4 regions of the Bradyrhizobium sp. TM233 genome follow, and region 1 is predicted to be linked to each of the others. Evidence: riboswitches for the same ligand, from Rfam matches in the RefSeq annotation. Region 1 holds a riboswitch; each other region holds the start of a gene.

Region 1 (3,673 bases):
ACAGGCGCTCGTCGACATCAGGCGTGCGGAACGCGCGCGCGCCGCGGCCGAACAGCGAAACCTGGTCGTTGAGGCGATGCTCGGCCCCGAGATGCAGCGCGTATTGGGTCTCGTTGCTCGTCAGCGGCAGCGCCCCGATGTCGGCGTTGAACGGCGCGGCCGGGTCGAAATTGTCGCGTGCCGCAAGACTGACGTTCTGCACCCGCGCGCCGTAGGAGATGTCGGTCGTGGGCGCTATCCCCAATGTGTGCTGGAAATAACCCGCAACCGTCTCCTGCCGGAGGTCGTAATTGTGCCAGGGGGCGAGCCCCTGCCCGGCGCCGCGGTTCTGCTCAAAGCTCGCGTCGTAATAGTCGATGCCGGTCAGGAGTTGCGACGGCATGCCGAGCAGCAGGCTCTTCACGCTGAGCCGCGGCGTGATCGACCATGTCGTCAGGTGGGAACCGACATAGGTCGACGTGAAGAAGGCCGGAACCGGCGTCGGGGTGGAGAAGAACGCACTCTGCTGCTTCTTGTCGCGCACGCCGCCATCGACGATGAGATCGACGCCGTTGACCAGGGTCTTGGTGAAGCCCGCGGTCGCACCAAAACCCTGCTGGTTGGCGTAGTTGAAGGGCGTGCTGGTCCCTCGCCGGTTGGCCCTGAGCTCGTCGAGGCCGATCGAGGGATCGACGGTGCGGCCGCCCGGCAGCCGCAGCTCCTGATTGTCGCCGGTGACGGTGAGAAAGGCCGTCAGGCCCGGCGTGGTGTAGTTGAGATTGCCGACGCCGTTCTGCTGCGAATAACGATTGTTGTCGCGATAACCATCGGTCCTGACCGTGTTGCCATAGAACGAGGTCGACCACGGACCGGCATTGAGCGAGGTCGAAACGTTGCCGAGTCTGGTGTTGAATGAGCCGAAGCCGGCCTCGATGCGCGCGGTCACGGGCGGTCCGCCGACACCATTTTTGGTGACGATGTTGATCACACCGCCGACCGCGTTGTCGCCATAGAGCACCGCGCCGGAATTGCCGCGCGTCACCTCGATGCGCTCGATGGAATTGAGCGGGATGGTGGAGAGGTCCACCTGCGCCATGTCGACGTCGTTCAGCCGCCGGCCGTTGACCAGCACCAGCGTGTTGGCAGTAGCAAAGGCGCCGAAGCCACGCAGGTCCACGCTGGTCTTGGCGCCGATCTGGCCGCCATAGAACGTCGTGATCTGGGCCCCCGGCGTCTGCGTCGCGATGATCTCGGCAAGCGTCTGCGATGGCGCATGCGCGATATCCGCGGCCGTGATGACGGTCGTGGCGGCCCCGACGATGCCGCCGGTGCCGGCGGCAGCCTCGCCGCCGGAGCCGGATGAGCCGGCGCCATTGCCTGCCGGCGCGACATTCGTCCTCACCCCCTGCCGAGCCGCCTCGCCGTCACCGATCGCCCTGGCGCGCGTGCGGTTCTGATCGTCGGGCCTGGTCACCTCGATCGGCGGCAATTGCTCGGCAAGCGCCTGCTGGGCGAAGGCGGAGGACAGATCGAGCGAAGGGAAGGAAACGGATGCGAGCAGGCCGACGCTGAGGCGCCTGGCAGCAGGGACAAGACGGGACACAATGGTAACCTCGGTATGACGTCAGTGGCACGTCACAGCGAACGAGATTTCACGGCAGAGCGATGGATTGCTCCGGTGAAGCCAATGTCTGTACTCCCCGACCGACATCTTCGCGTGTGACCACGGCTGACGGCAGGTCTCCTGGCTCGCGGGTCGTGACCTTGCGTCGCCTTCCCAGGACCGAGTTTCCCAGTGGCATGAGACGAAAGATTCACCGCTTACAGTTGCGGGGGCAGCCGTGGCGTTGAGACAATCCCGGCGTTGGGACAATCCCGCACCACATTCCCTTTTGATCTCCATGAGGAGAACCGTCGCCGATCATTTACGAGCCGTTCGCCCCGGGAGTCAATCGACCGTTGGGTGCCGGCCGCTCAGGTCCGCCCGCGCACACGTTGCGCCTGGGCCCAGGCGACAGCGACATCGCGGGGCGGAACATCGACGCGCTTGATCGGGGTCAATTCGCCGGAAGCCGAGACGATCGCGGTCTCCTCGCGCCGGCAGCGCGTGCAGACGAAGCGGACCTCGTGCGGAGACGCCGTCCAGCTCGACCGCTTCACGTTGGCTGCCATCGGCCAGGCATCGCAATGCGAGCACGACACCAGAAATCGGCCGGGATCGAGCATACCCATTTCCATCGGACTCCGCGTCCTGCCACTTGCTTCAATGATTGACCCATGTGAATCGTTCCGGTGCCCAGGCACCGTCCATTCCACGGGTTGCATCCCCGCAAGGCAGAAGGCGGTGCGCTCAGCGCGCGCCCTTGAGGGTGCAGGAGGTCGTGCAGGTGACCGTGGTGCCGCGATCGCACGATTTGCAGGCATTGACGCACTGGTTCATGTCGCGGGGGTTATAGCTGTAGTTCCGCATCGGGCAGGTCGGCGTCGAGCCGGTGATGTCCTGCTCCTGGTCGCAGGCCGCCGTCATGAGCGCGAATATGATCACGGCAACGAGGCGCATGTGATTGCCCTGTCAAACATGGCAAATGACACTCGCGAGGTGCGCTGCATTGCAGCGAACCCCGGCCTTTCCACCACGAGCGATCGCTCGCGAGCGTCAAGGATGCGCGCCAAACATTAAGAACGGATTGCAGCTGGCGTCAGGCCGCAGCCTTGGTCGCGATCGCCTGCCGCATGTCCACCGCCAGCTGTCGGTATTGTTCCGAGAGTTTCAGATAGAACTCGCGCTTGGTGCTGTCGGTGGCGAGCTTGGCGATCAGCTCGCATTCGGCGGTGAGCGTCTCGAACCGTTCCAGCCTGTCCTGAAGTTCTGTCATCGGCGTGTCCCCGTCAAACGCCTCAAGGACATCCAACCTAAGCCCGGGAAATAGGTCACGGCGAACATCGTTATCGAGTAGAAACGTTTTTTCCGGACAGGGCGAGCTGGCGCAACAAAAACGGCTATTTCTGCTCCAGCCGCCAGGCGCCGTCCCACCCCTCTTCCGGCGGCTTGGCCTCGAGCTGCGCGATGCGGCCGAGCATCGTGCGCGAGGGGCCGTCGCCGGGGACGGCTTCGAGCGCGGCGTTGAAGGCGGCGCGCGCCTCGTCGAAGCGGCGGGCCCGATAGGCGGCGAGCGCTTCGGCATAATGCGTGCGCAGGCTGTCCTGCGCGCCGGTGAGTGCGCCCGCCCGCGCCATCACCTCGAAGATCGGCTGCGGCGCGCTCTGGCCCGCGACCGCCAGACGATCGATCTCGCGCAATTCGAGCCCCGCTCCGATCGCGTCAGCAGTTGCCTGCGAGATCAGGATGCGGGTTCCGTAGACCTTGTTGACGGCCTCCAGCCGCGAGGCCAGGTTCACGGCGTCGCCCATCACGGTGAAGCTCATCATCAGCTCGGAGCCGATGCTGCCGGTCAGGACCTCGCCGGTGGCGATGCCGATCCGCAGGTCACACGGCGCCGGCATGGCGCGGATGCCGAGCAGGTCGGGCAGCTGCTTCTGCAGCGCGGGCACCTGGTCGACCATCTCGGTTGCGGCGATGCCGGCCAGGAGCGCCTGCTCGTCCTCCTCGATGAAGGGCGGCCCCCAATAGGACATGATGGCGTCGCCGATATATTTGTCGATGATGCCGCGATTACCCCTGATCGGTCCGGAC
Region 2 (3,673 bases), on a different contig from region 1:
GATCTCGGGGCAGCTTCGGGTGACCCATTCGGGGAGCATGGTGCCTCGCTTAACGTGCGCGCTTGAGAATGTAGCTGTCCATGATCCAGCCGTGCCGCTCGCGCGCCTCCTGACGCAACGCCACGATGCGCGGGCCGACCTCGGCGAGCGCGCCGGACATGACGATCTGGTCGGGCATGCCGAGATAGGCGCCCCAATAGATGTGAAGCCCGGCCGGATCGAGCGACTGGAACGCCGTGCCGCCGTCGAGCATCACCACCACGGTATCGACACCCTGCGGCCAGCCGCCTTCGCGCAAGCGCCGCCCCGTCGTGACCAGAAAGGGCTCGCCGATATCGTTGAGCGGCAGCGCATGCGCCGCGCACAGCGCCTGGATCGAGGTGATGCCGGGCACGACCGCGATGTCAGGCAAGGGATTGAGCCGCCGCGCAATGCGCAACGAGGAATCATAGAGCGAGGGATCGCCCCAGATCAGCAGCGCAACCTTGCCCTCACCTTCGAGATGGTTTGCAATCGTCCGAGACCAGGTCGCGGCAACCGCATCGTGCCAATCGTCCACGCCCTTGCGGTAGTCAGCTTCGCCTGCGTCGCGCACGGGAAGGTCGAACTCGGCGATGGCTGTCTTGTTGCTGGTGAGCACATCCGCGCAGATCGTCCGCCTGAGATCGGCGAGATCGGACTTTGCCGTCCCCTTGCGCGGAATCAGGACGAGATCGGCGGCGTTGATCGCCTGAACAGCGGCGCGCGTGAGCTGGTCGGGATCGCCGCAACCGATGCCTATCAGGGAGAGCGTGAGCATCGCGAACGCGACGGGCGGCCCTGCTGGCCGCCCGTTCGCTTGTCTCTCAGGCCGCGTTGTGCAGGCGCGGAGTGACGAGGCCGGGCGCGGTGACGCCGCGCAGCGACTTCGCCAGCGCCAGTACCGCGAGATCGGCCAGAGGCTCGATCACGATGACCAGCGCATAGGACGCCGCGAACGTCGCGATGTTGGCGAGATTGGTCATGGCAAAACCGGAGCCATAGAGCGCCCAGAACGCCACCCAGGCGATCACACCGGCCTGATAGGTCGTCGAAAGCGCCAGCGCCTGGCGATACTTCAAATCGACATAGGCGGTGTTGCGCGAAATGATCCGTGTGGCAATCGCCTGGATCGCGAACAGTGGCACCAGCAGCGTGGTGACGTTCATGCCGTATTGCGGGATGTCAGCGGGCTCGAAGAACACACCCTGGAGCAGCAGGCCGAAGGCGAGGCCGAAGGCCGCAGGCGCCGCGCCGAACAGCAGGAACAGTGTCGAGCCGAGAATGAAGTGCACCTCGGAGACGCCGACCGGGAAGTGCGGCAGGATCTCGAAGAAGGTGAAGACGAGGACTGTGGTGGCGAGCGTCCGCGCCGCGAACGACGTGATGCCCTGCTCACGCACGGTTTCCGCCGCGAGCTTCAGCGCAACGCCGCCTGCGGCGATGCCGGTTGCGTAACTCAACACGAGCTTGGCGCCCGTCACTATACCGGGTTCGATATGCATGGCTCAGTTCCTTCCTGCCGTCACACCCGACGGCCTTGGCCTCAAAACGTGCAGGGCCGGTCTCCTGGCTCGCGGTTCGCTGGGATTTCCGGCCTTCCCGGACCTTGCGGCCCAGTGGCTGATCGGAGTCCCTCACCGCTTACAGTCGCGGGGGCGGCTGGGGTTTTGGGCGCCGCAACTGGGTCCGCCCACCCCCATTCCCGATTATGCTCCGGCGCTTTGCGCCGCGTCGAGCACCATGCCTCTCTTGTGTGCCCCTTTCGCTGAGCCTGCGTCAAGGGGCGAAGGGCGGCCAAGGCCGTCATGACGGATAATCCCCCGCCAGCGCCCCAAACAGGATCACGGCGGCCGTCGAGGCGGCGCCGCCGCGCGCAAGCTGCTCGGCAAGCTCGGCGATGGTGGTCCGGACCAGCCGTTCGTCGGGGCGTCCGAGGGATTCGGCGAACAATGCCGGTGTGGTTGGGGCAAGGCCGTGCGCGATCAATTTTGCAGCAAGCGCCGGAAAGGTGCGCCGGCCCATATAGACCACGGTCGTCGCTTCAGGGTCGGCCAGCGCCGCCCAGTTCAGGTTGGGCGGCAGCTCGCCGGTGACATCGGCGCCGGTGACGAACTGCACCCGGCGCGAAGTATGGCGCCGGGTCAGGGGAATGCCGGCCTGCGCCGCGGCGACGCAGGCTGATGTCACGCCGGGAACGATCTCGTAGCCGATGCCGGCCTCACGCAGCGTCTCCAGCTCTTCCTCGAGCCGGCCGAAAATGCCGGCGTCGCCCGACTTCAAGCGCACCACGCGCGCGCCGGTTACGGCATAGTCGACCAACAAGCGGTTGACGTGGTGCTGCTTGGTCGAGGGACGCCCTGCCCGTTTCCCAACCGCGACGAGATTGGCGCCGGGCCGGGCGAGATCGAGGATCGCGCCGGAGGCAAGATCGTCATAGAGCACGACGTCGGCTTCGCGCAGCCGCGCGGCGCCCTTGAGCGTGAGAAGCTCGGGATCGCCTGGTCCGGCGGAGATGAAGGAGACGAAGCCGCTCACCGGTCCTCCGCGATCAGATGAAAGAAGGTGCCGGTGGCGTGGCCGCGCTGCGAGCCGGTCTCGGCGATGACCGCGCCGGTCGCATCATGCACGACTGCCAGCGGCGTATCAGGCTGGGCAAGAATGGTCGAATAGTGGAACTCATGGCCGCGCAGGCGCGCGCCGGAGCGATGTCCCGGTATCGCCGCGGCGAGTTCGGCCAGACGATAACCGAGATGCATGCGGCGTTTGGCAAAGCTCGTCTCGAGGCCAAGCAGGCCTGTCATCTCGTGGCGGACACCGTCCGCATCGGTCAAAGCGGTTCCCAGCACCATATAGCCTCCGCATTCGCCGTGCACCGGCCGCGTTTCGGCAAAGGCGCGCAGGCCGCCGCGAAAACGCGCATTGGCCGCGATCTTGCCGGCATGGAGCTCGGGGTAGCCGCCGGGGAGCCAGCACACATCGGCACTCGCGTCAGGCGCTTCATCGGCGAGCGGCGAGAACGGCAATATCTCGGCGCCCGCCGCGCGCCAGGCCTCCAGCATATGCGGATAGACGAAGGAGAACGCCGCATCGCGCGCGAGCGCGATGCGCTGCCCCGGCGGCGTCACGTTCAGGCCGTTCGCGGCAGGTTGCGGCGACCAGGACGCAGCCGATCGCAGCACCGCATCGAGATCGACATGCTCGGCGACGAAGCGCGCGGCCTCGTCGATCAGCTTGCCGATCTCAGCCTGCTCTTCGGCCTGCACCAGGCCGAGATGCCGTTTCGGCAGGCTGATCTCGGCATGGCGCGGCATAGCGCCGAACACGGCAATGCCGGAATCGTTGAGCGCACGCCGGACGAGATCTTCGTGGCGCAGGCTGGCGACGCGATTGAGCACGACGCCGGCGAGTCGCACGCCGGGGCGGTAATCGCGAAGCCCCGCGGCGATCGCCGCTGCGGTCTGCGCCTGTCCGGAAGGATCGATCACCAGCACCACCGGCCAGCCCATCATCTCCGCGATATCGGCGGTGGCCCCCACGCCGGAGACCCCGCGCGCAGCAACGCCGTCGAACAGGCCCATCGAGCCCTCGGCGAGCACGATATCGGCATCCGCGCCGCGGCTGACGAGATGCGCGATCGTCCCGCGATCCATCG
Region 3 (3,673 bases), on a different contig from region 1:
TAGTCGGCATAGCGAGCATCGACGTAGGCGATGTTGCCCCACAGACGCAGCGGATCGATCGGACGGACCGAGGCGGCAAGCTCCACGCCCTTCGACTCCTGTCGCCCGGCGATGTTGAGCGCCATGCCGCCGGCCGCGGCAAAGACGTTCTTGCGCACGATGTCGTAGGCCGAGAACGACCACTCCGCCCTGTTGTCCCAGAACAGGTGCTTGACGCCGGTCTCGTAGGTGCGCGCGGTCGTCAGGTCGAGCGGCTGGGTCGGCCCGAGCAGGAAGATATTGTTGGCAGAGATGTCGGCGCCGGTCGCGTACTGGCTAAAGAAGGTCAGGCCGGGCACGGCCTCCCATGTGTAGCCGATGCGGCCCGTCACCGGCGCCCAGTCTTTCGCGAACGGGAAGCCTGCCTTCTCCAATCCATTCTTGTCCATCGAATTGCGATCGAGGCCGATATGCTCGACGCGCAGGCCACCAATCAGCGAAAAGCTGCGTGTCAGTTTGAGCCGGTCCTCGAATGACAAGGCCTCGTTGTCGATGCGCGCGGTCTGCTGCTGCGTCGTGAGTAAGCCGTAAAAGCCGCGGTTGGGATCGACCAGCGAAACAGAGTCGCCGGGAAAGTTTGCGGCGCCGGGCCTGACGAAATCGAGGTAGCTCGACGACAGTGTCGTGACCAGCCGGTTGTCGAATCCCGCGATGTTCGCATCCCAGATCAGGTCGGTGATGTTGCCGACGAGGCGTTGGCTGTGCGCGACATAGAAGCGCTCACGATCGACCAGGTTCGTCCCGGAATTGAACGCTTCGACTTCGTTATTGAACCAGGTGCGCTCGGCGCCGTAGCCATAGGCCTGGCTCTTCAGGGTCAGGTCAGGCGCAAGCTTCAGCTCGAAGCCACCGCGCAGCCAGACTTCCTGCGCCACGTTGCGGTTGTCGAGCACGTTGTAATTGGTGTTGAAGGTGCGGTCGTCGATGGTGACCGCGCCGAGATTGGTTTTGTTGTAGTTCGAGATGTAGTTGCCGGAGACAATCCCCGACGTCGCATGCGAGCCGCTGAAGGCGACCGGCACCAGCGGCGCACCCCAATAGGCCTTGCCGCGATCCTCGCGGTATTCGATCGCGCCCCAGACCTTGAGGCTGTCGGAGATGCGGTAGTTGAGCTGGCCCGACACGTCGAGCGTTCTGGTGTTGGTGTCGTCCACGAAGCCGTTGAGCGAGGAGCGGCTGATGTCGAAGCGGTAGTCGAGACCTTGGACGTTCGTGCTGCCGCCCGAGCCGTAATGGGCGCGAAACGAGTTCAGGGAGTCGTACGAGAAATCCGCCTCGTTGCGGATCGCTCCGGTGTGCGGCTGCTTGTTGACGAAGTTGATCGCGCCGCCGGCAGCGCCCTCGCCCGAGATCAGCGAGGCCGGGCCCTTCAGGAATTCCACAGCCTCGAGATTGGCCGTGTCCATGATCCGCGAGGTCATGTTCTGCGGGCCGATCTTGATGCCGTTGTAGAGCGTGTTGATCTGGCTGTTGGTGAAGCCGCGCATCGAGAAGCCCGCCGGCTCTCCCGGTGCGTCGCCGGAGGTGACGCCGACCGCACCCTGCGCCGCCTCGGACACGGTGCGATAACCCTGCTCGCGCATGGTCTCGGCGGAGATGATTTCGACGGTTGCAGGCGTCTGGCGCACGGTCAGGCCAAGGCGCGAGGCGCTTTCGGCCACGGCATTGGAGTTGAGCGGCGTCGCCGTTTGCGTCTGCGACGACACGCCCGGCACCGCAGGCCTTGGCGCGGCCGCAGCGGTTGCGGATCTGCGCGATGACGCGCGCCGTGCGCTCTGCCCTTCCCGGCCGGCAGGCTTCGCCTGCTTGCGGGATTGGGCGGGCGACACCTCGATCGGCGGCAGCGGTTCGCGAGATTGCTGCGCCAGCGCGGCCGGCACATCAGCGGCAGCCAGCGTAAGGGCGGCGGAGGCGAGCAGGAAGCCGCGCGGTCGTACGATATAGATGGAAGACACGATTTTCGGACCTCGGTATGACGTCAGTGGCACGTCACAGCGAACGAGGTCTCACCTTCTGGCCCTTCAGCCGTCCGATGAAGCCGAATGTCTGTACTCCCCGACCGACATCTTCGCGTGTGACCACGGCTGACGGCAGGTCTCCTGGCTCGCGGGTCATGACCACTTCGTCGCCTTCCCGGGACCGAGCACCCCAGTGGCTTCTGACGAAGGATTCACCGCTCACAGTTGCGGGGGCAGCCACGGCGTTGGGGACAATGTCCCCGCACCGTATTCCCTTTTCATCCCCTCTCGGGGAAACCGTCGCAAGCATCTAGGATTACCATCACAACAGAGTCAATGTGCCAGTTGCGGCGTTATGGCCACAGCGAGCAACTTCCTTGGAGATGAGCATGGAAGGCGAGACCTTCCTCTGGCTGATAAGGCACGCGCCCGTCGAGGGCGTCAAAGGGACGATCCACGCGTCCGACGCGCCTGCCGATCTCGGCGATCGCGTGCAGCTGGATGCCGTGCGGCAGCGCTTGCCGCGGGAAGCTGCGGGCTACGCAAGCCCGTCGCGACGCACGGTCGAGACGGCGCGAGCCCTGGGGCTCGAACCGGCCCTGGTCAGCGAATTCCGCGAACAGGATTTTGGTGACTGGACCGGCCATCGCCATGACGAACTCGCCGCGAGCCGCGGTGAGGCCTATGCGCAGTTCTGGAGCGATCCGGCCGACGCACGGCCGCCGGGCGGCGAGAGCTTTGCGGATCAGGTCGCGCGTGTCCGGCTGGGACTGTCGCGGATCGCAGCCGGATCGGCCACGCTCGTCGTGCATTCCGGCACCATCCGCGCCGCGCTCTGCATCGCGCTCGATCTCACGCCGCAGGCCGCCTTGCGCTTCGTGATCGATCCGCTGTCGCTGACCCGGATCGATCGCCTTGCGAGCGGCTGGCGCGTCGTCTCCGTCAATCAGCGGATCAGCTAGGACGATCCGGCACATTGGCCTGCGCAAACGTCGCCATGCCGTTGTGGAGGCTGCAGGCGAGGCGCACCAGCGGCAGCGCGATGGCGGCGCCCGATCCCTCGCCGAGCCGGAGATCGAGGCTGATCAACGGCTGCACGTTCAGCGCGCGCAGCACCAGCCGATGGCCCTGCTCCGCCGATTGATGCGACGGCAGCAGGAACGGCTGGCACGACGGGTTGAGCCGCGCCGCCGTGAGCGCTGCCACCGATACGATGAAGCCGTCGATCAAGACGGGGACGCGGCGCTGCGCGGCCGCGATGATCGCACCTGTGATCGCCGCAATCTCGAGGCCGCCGACGGCGCACAGGATTTTTTCGGGCGCTGCGCCCGCAACCCTGTGACGCGTAATCGCAGCATCAATCACCCGCGCCTTGTGCGCGCGGCCGGCCGCATCGACGCCGGTGCCGCTGCCTGCAATCTCTTCGGCACTGATGCCAAGCAGGCTCGCGGCAATCGCCGCTGACGTCGTGGTGTTGCCGATCCCCATCTCGCCGAAGATCAGGAGATCAGGCTGATGGGCCGCCGCACGTACGACGGCGCGCTGGCCGGCCTCGAACGCATACGCCAGCTCGGCGGGTGCGAGAGCGGCTTCGACGCTGAAATCGCGTGTGCCGTGGCGCGGCTTGTCGGTGACGATTCCTGCCATCTCGTCCGGCGCCAGCGTGCCGGCGTCGA
Region 4 (3,673 bases), on a different contig from region 1:
AAGGTCGAGTAAGCATCCAGCCGCGTGTCGTCGCGACCGTCGGCCGGCAGCACGGCCAGCACAATGCCACGGTCCTTCGCGAACTGTTGCAGGGCCGCAAGCCCATACGGCCAGTAGGACTCCCCGCCGATCAGCCGCACCAGAATGCCGCGCGCCTGCGACAGCGTGCGCTCGATATAGGTGTCGACCGAGAGCGGATGACGCAGCTCCGCAAGATTGGCGAGCCGCAGCGTCGGCAGGCTGGCGCGACCGCGCCGCCAGCCGGCCGCGAACGCCGCAAGATCGGAATCCGAATACGAGAGCACCACGAGATCGGCCGGGTCCTGGCCGATATCCCTTGGCGTCGCGGTCTCCTCGAGACCGCGGCTCTCGCGGAAAACGACGTGCATCAGATACCAAGTCCTGACCTGATCGCGGCCTCGTCGATATCGCCGTGCTCGCCGATCACGACGAGCTTTGACTGCCTGAGCCCAGCGCCCCAGGGCTTGTCGAACTGGTGGCGCACGCGCTCGCCGACGGCCTGCAGCAGCAGCCGCATCGGTTTGCCCGCGACCGCGATATAGCCCTTGGCGCGCAGCACATTCTGCTCGCGCGCCAGCTTTTGCACCGATGCGACCAGCGCATCGACGTCGGCGACTTCAGGAAGATCGATCACGACCGAAGCGAAATCGTCGTGCTCGTGATCCTCCTCGCCGTCATGATGCGAGGGACGCGCGGCAAGATCGTTCTCGGCGGCAGCGCCAAGACCGAGGATGACGCGCGCATCGATCGCACCGTCGGTCACGGGGAGCATCGGCACGCGGCGCGGCATCTCGGCAATAATCGCCGCCTTGGCCGCTTCGAGTCCCGCCGCCCCCGCGAGATCGGCCTTGGTCAGCAGCACGATATCGGCGCAGGCGATCTGATCTTCGAACACCTCCGACAACGGCGTCTCGTGATCGAGATTTTCGTCCGCCGCACGCTGCGCTTCCACCGCAGCCGGATCGGGCGCGAAGCGGCCGGCCGCCACAGCCTCGGCATCGGCAAGTGCGATCACACCGTCGACGGTGATGCGCGAGCGGATCTCCGGCCAGTCGAACGCCTTCAGCAGGGGCTTGGGCAGCGCCAGGCCCGAGGTCTCGATCAGGATATGATCGGGCCGCACGGGCCGCGCCAGCAGTTTTTCCATGGTCGGAATGAAATCGTCGGCAACCGTGCAGCAGATGCAGCCATTGGCGAGCTCGACGATGTTCTCTTCCGGGCAATTGGCGTCGGCACAGGATCTCAGGATCTCGCCGTCGACGCCCTCACTGCCGAACTCGTTCACGAGCACCGCGAGCTTCTTGCCGCCGGCATTGCTGAGCAGATGCTGGATCAGCGTCGTCTTGCCGGAGCCGAGAAAACCGGTGACCACCGTCACAGGGACTTTTGCGAGCGGGTTCATTCGGCGGCCTCCGGCACGACGGCAATGGGGGGAATGCGGGCAAGCGATTGCTTGCGGAATATTTCCGGCCGGCTGCGCCAGGGCACGAGACCATCCGGCGCCGCCGCATAGGCCGCCGCGCCCGCGACCACGTCCTGCGCATTCGCATCCGACAGGCGGCCATAGACATACGACCAGCGGCCGGGCGCGCTGAGCGCGACCGAGCAGCCCTGATTGCAGGCCGACAGGCATTCGACGGGAACCACATTGACGCCCTCGGGCACGCCGGCGTCGAGGATCGCCCCATGCAGGCGCTTGCCGGGCGTCGCCTCGCCCTCGCCAGGCGTCTCGCCGGCGCGGCAGGTGATGCAGACGTGAAGTGTGACGGTCATCGCCTCTTCCAGATAACAGCGGGAGGCGATGAGGCACACGGACCATTCTTCAGAAGGCCCGTTTCCCCGTCGCGGAACACCCCGTCCGCCGGTCCAAAACTCGTCCGCGCTGGCAGGTCTCCCGGCTTGCGGAGCAGGGTTATCCCCTTCGATCCCCGCCTTCCCGATTCCCGCGGGAATCAGTGGCTTCGGGCATCTCTCCGGTCACGGTCGCGGGGGCGGCTGCAGTTTGGACCCAAATCTTGCCGATTCGGACCCTATCGCATTCCCTCTTCGCCTGTCATAGGACAGGAACCAACGCCGGGCCACCATTTGCCGGTGGCCGCCACTTGTCAAGCCGAAGGACCGGGACCGATGACGCCTGAACCGGATACGAAAACGGCCGAGGAAACCGACGCCCGCCACGCCACGAAAATGGCGAAGAAGAAGGCCGCCCGCGACAAGATCATGGCGACCAAGAGCGGCGAAAAGGGCCTCATCATCGTCCACACCGGCGCCGGCAAGGGCAAGTCCTCCTCGGCCTTCGGCATGATCGTCCGCTGCGTCGCCCATGGCTTCCCCTGTGCGGTCGTGCAGTTCATCAAGGGCGCCTGGGATACCGGCGAGCGACGCCTGCTCACCGGCCATTTCGGCGACCTCTGCCAGTTCCACGCCATGGGTGAAGGTTTTACCTGGGAGACGCAGGACCGCGCCCGCGACATCGCCGCCGCGCGCGCCGGCTGGGAGAAGGCCAAGGAGCTGATCCTCGATGAGAGCTTGCGCATGGTCGTGCTCGACGAGATCAACATCGCGCTGCGCTACGACTATCTCGACATCGCGGAGGTCGTCGAGTTTCTGACCACCTCGAAGCCGCCGATGACGCATGTCGTCCTCACCGGGCGCAACGCCAAGGACGAGCTGATCGAGATCGCCGATCTCGTCACCGAGATGACGCTGGTGAAACATCCGTTCCGCTCCGGCATCAAGGCGCAGGCCGGCGTCGAGTTCTGAGTTCGATGGCACGCGCGTTGATGATCCAGGGGGCCGGCTCGGACGTGGGCAAGTCGCTCATCGTCGCAGGCCTTGCGCGTGCCTTCACGCGGCGCGGCCTGCGCGTGCTGCCGTTCAAGCCGCAGAACATGTCGAACAACGCAGCCGTCACCGTCGACGGCGGCGAGATCGGCCGTGCCCAGGCGCTGCAGGCGCTCGCCGCCGGTGTCGAACCGCACACCGACATGAACCCCGTGCTGCTGAAGCCCGAGACCGATGTCGGCGCGCAGGTGATCGTCCACGGAAAGCGCATCGCGACTGCGCGCGCGCGTGACTATGCCGCGATGAAGCCCTCGCTGATGGGCGCGGTGCTGGAGAGCTTTGAGCGGCTGAAGGCGCGCGCCGATCTGGTGCTGGTCGAAGGCGCCGGCAGTCCGGCCGAGGTCAATTTGCGCAAATCCGATATCGCCAATATGGGCTTTGCGCGCAGGGCCGACGTGCCGGTCGTGCTGATCGGCGACATCGACCGCGGCGGCGTCATCGCCCAGCTGGTCGGCATCAAGACGGTGATCGACCCCGACGACGCCGCGATGATCCGGGGTTTCGTCATCAACAAGTTCCGCGGCGATCCCACCCTGTTCGATGACGGCTACAGGCTGATCGAGCAAAAGACCGCATGGCGCGGCCTTGGCGTGCTGCCCTGGTTCGCCCGCGCCGGCGAGCTGCCGGCTGAGGACGCGCTGGGCCTGAGCGACGCGCGCAAGCCGGGCCAGTGCAAGATCGCCTGCCTGGCGCTGTCGCGGATCGCCAATTTCGACGATCTCGATCCGCTCAAGCTCGAGGCGGGCGTCGATCTCGTGATGGTGCGCCCCGGCGAAGCCATCCCAGGGGACGCGCGTCTCGTCATCAT

What was found. Region 1 has a riboswitch for cobalamin ahead of AABA86_RS19970 (TonB-dependent receptor). Riboswitches for the same ligand answer to the same signal wherever they lie in the genome.
Region 2: it holds a riboswitch for cobalamin, as region 1 does, so the genes downstream of both, AABA86_RS15700 (energy-coupling factor ABC transporter permease) here and AABA86_RS19970 (TonB-dependent receptor) in region 1, are expected to answer to the same signal.
Region 3: it holds a riboswitch for cobalamin, as region 1 does, so the genes downstream of both, AABA86_RS15680 (TonB-dependent receptor) here and AABA86_RS19970 (TonB-dependent receptor) in region 1, are expected to answer to the same signal.
Region 4: it holds a riboswitch for cobalamin, as region 1 does, so the genes downstream of both, AABA86_RS15765 (DUF1636 family protein) here and AABA86_RS19970 (TonB-dependent receptor) in region 1, are expected to answer to the same signal.

What each region holds. Positions count from the first base shown of each region.
Region 1 covers NZ_BTIG01000008.1:401,518-405,190, reverse strand. The annotation lists gene AABA86_RS19970 (TonB-dependent receptor) at 1-1,582, opposite strand, end outside; cobalamin riboswitch at 1,697-1,910, opposite strand; gene AABA86_RS19965 (hypothetical protein) at 1,954-2,217, opposite strand; gene AABA86_RS19960 (hypothetical protein) at 2,330-2,539, opposite strand; gene AABA86_RS19955 (hypothetical protein) at 2,679-2,855, opposite strand; gene AABA86_RS19950 (adenylate/guanylate cyclase domain-containing protein) at 2,980-3,673, opposite strand, start outside.
Region 2 covers NZ_BTIG01000007.1:206,100-209,772, forward strand. The annotation lists gene cobT (nicotinate-nucleotide--dimethylbenzimidazole phosphoribosyltransferase) at 1-39, opposite strand, end outside; gene cobF (precorrin-6A synthase (deacetylating)) at 50-799, opposite strand; gene AABA86_RS15700 (energy-coupling factor ABC transporter permease) at 846-1,523, opposite strand; cobalamin riboswitch at 1,561-1,779, opposite strand; gene cobA (uroporphyrinogen-III C-methyltransferase) at 1,825-2,556, opposite strand; gene AABA86_RS15710 (cobyrinate a,c-diamide synthase) at 2,553-3,673, opposite strand, start outside.
Region 3 covers NZ_BTIG01000007.1:202,135-205,807, forward strand. The annotation lists gene AABA86_RS15680 (TonB-dependent receptor) at 1-1,994, opposite strand, end outside; cobalamin riboswitch at 2,112-2,314, opposite strand; gene AABA86_RS15685 (histidine phosphatase family protein) at 2,387-2,959, shown strand; gene cobT (nicotinate-nucleotide--dimethylbenzimidazole phosphoribosyltransferase) at 2,952-3,673, opposite strand, start outside.
Region 4 covers NZ_BTIG01000007.1:219,134-222,806, forward strand. The annotation lists gene cobN (cobaltochelatase subunit CobN) at 1-389, opposite strand, end outside; gene cobW (cobalamin biosynthesis protein CobW) at 389-1,423, opposite strand; gene AABA86_RS15765 (DUF1636 family protein) at 1,420-1,794, opposite strand; cobalamin riboswitch at 1,889-2,108, opposite strand; gene cobO (cob(I)yrinic acid a,c-diamide adenosyltransferase) at 2,149-2,784, shown strand; gene AABA86_RS15775 (cobyric acid synthase) at 2,790-3,673, shown strand, end outside.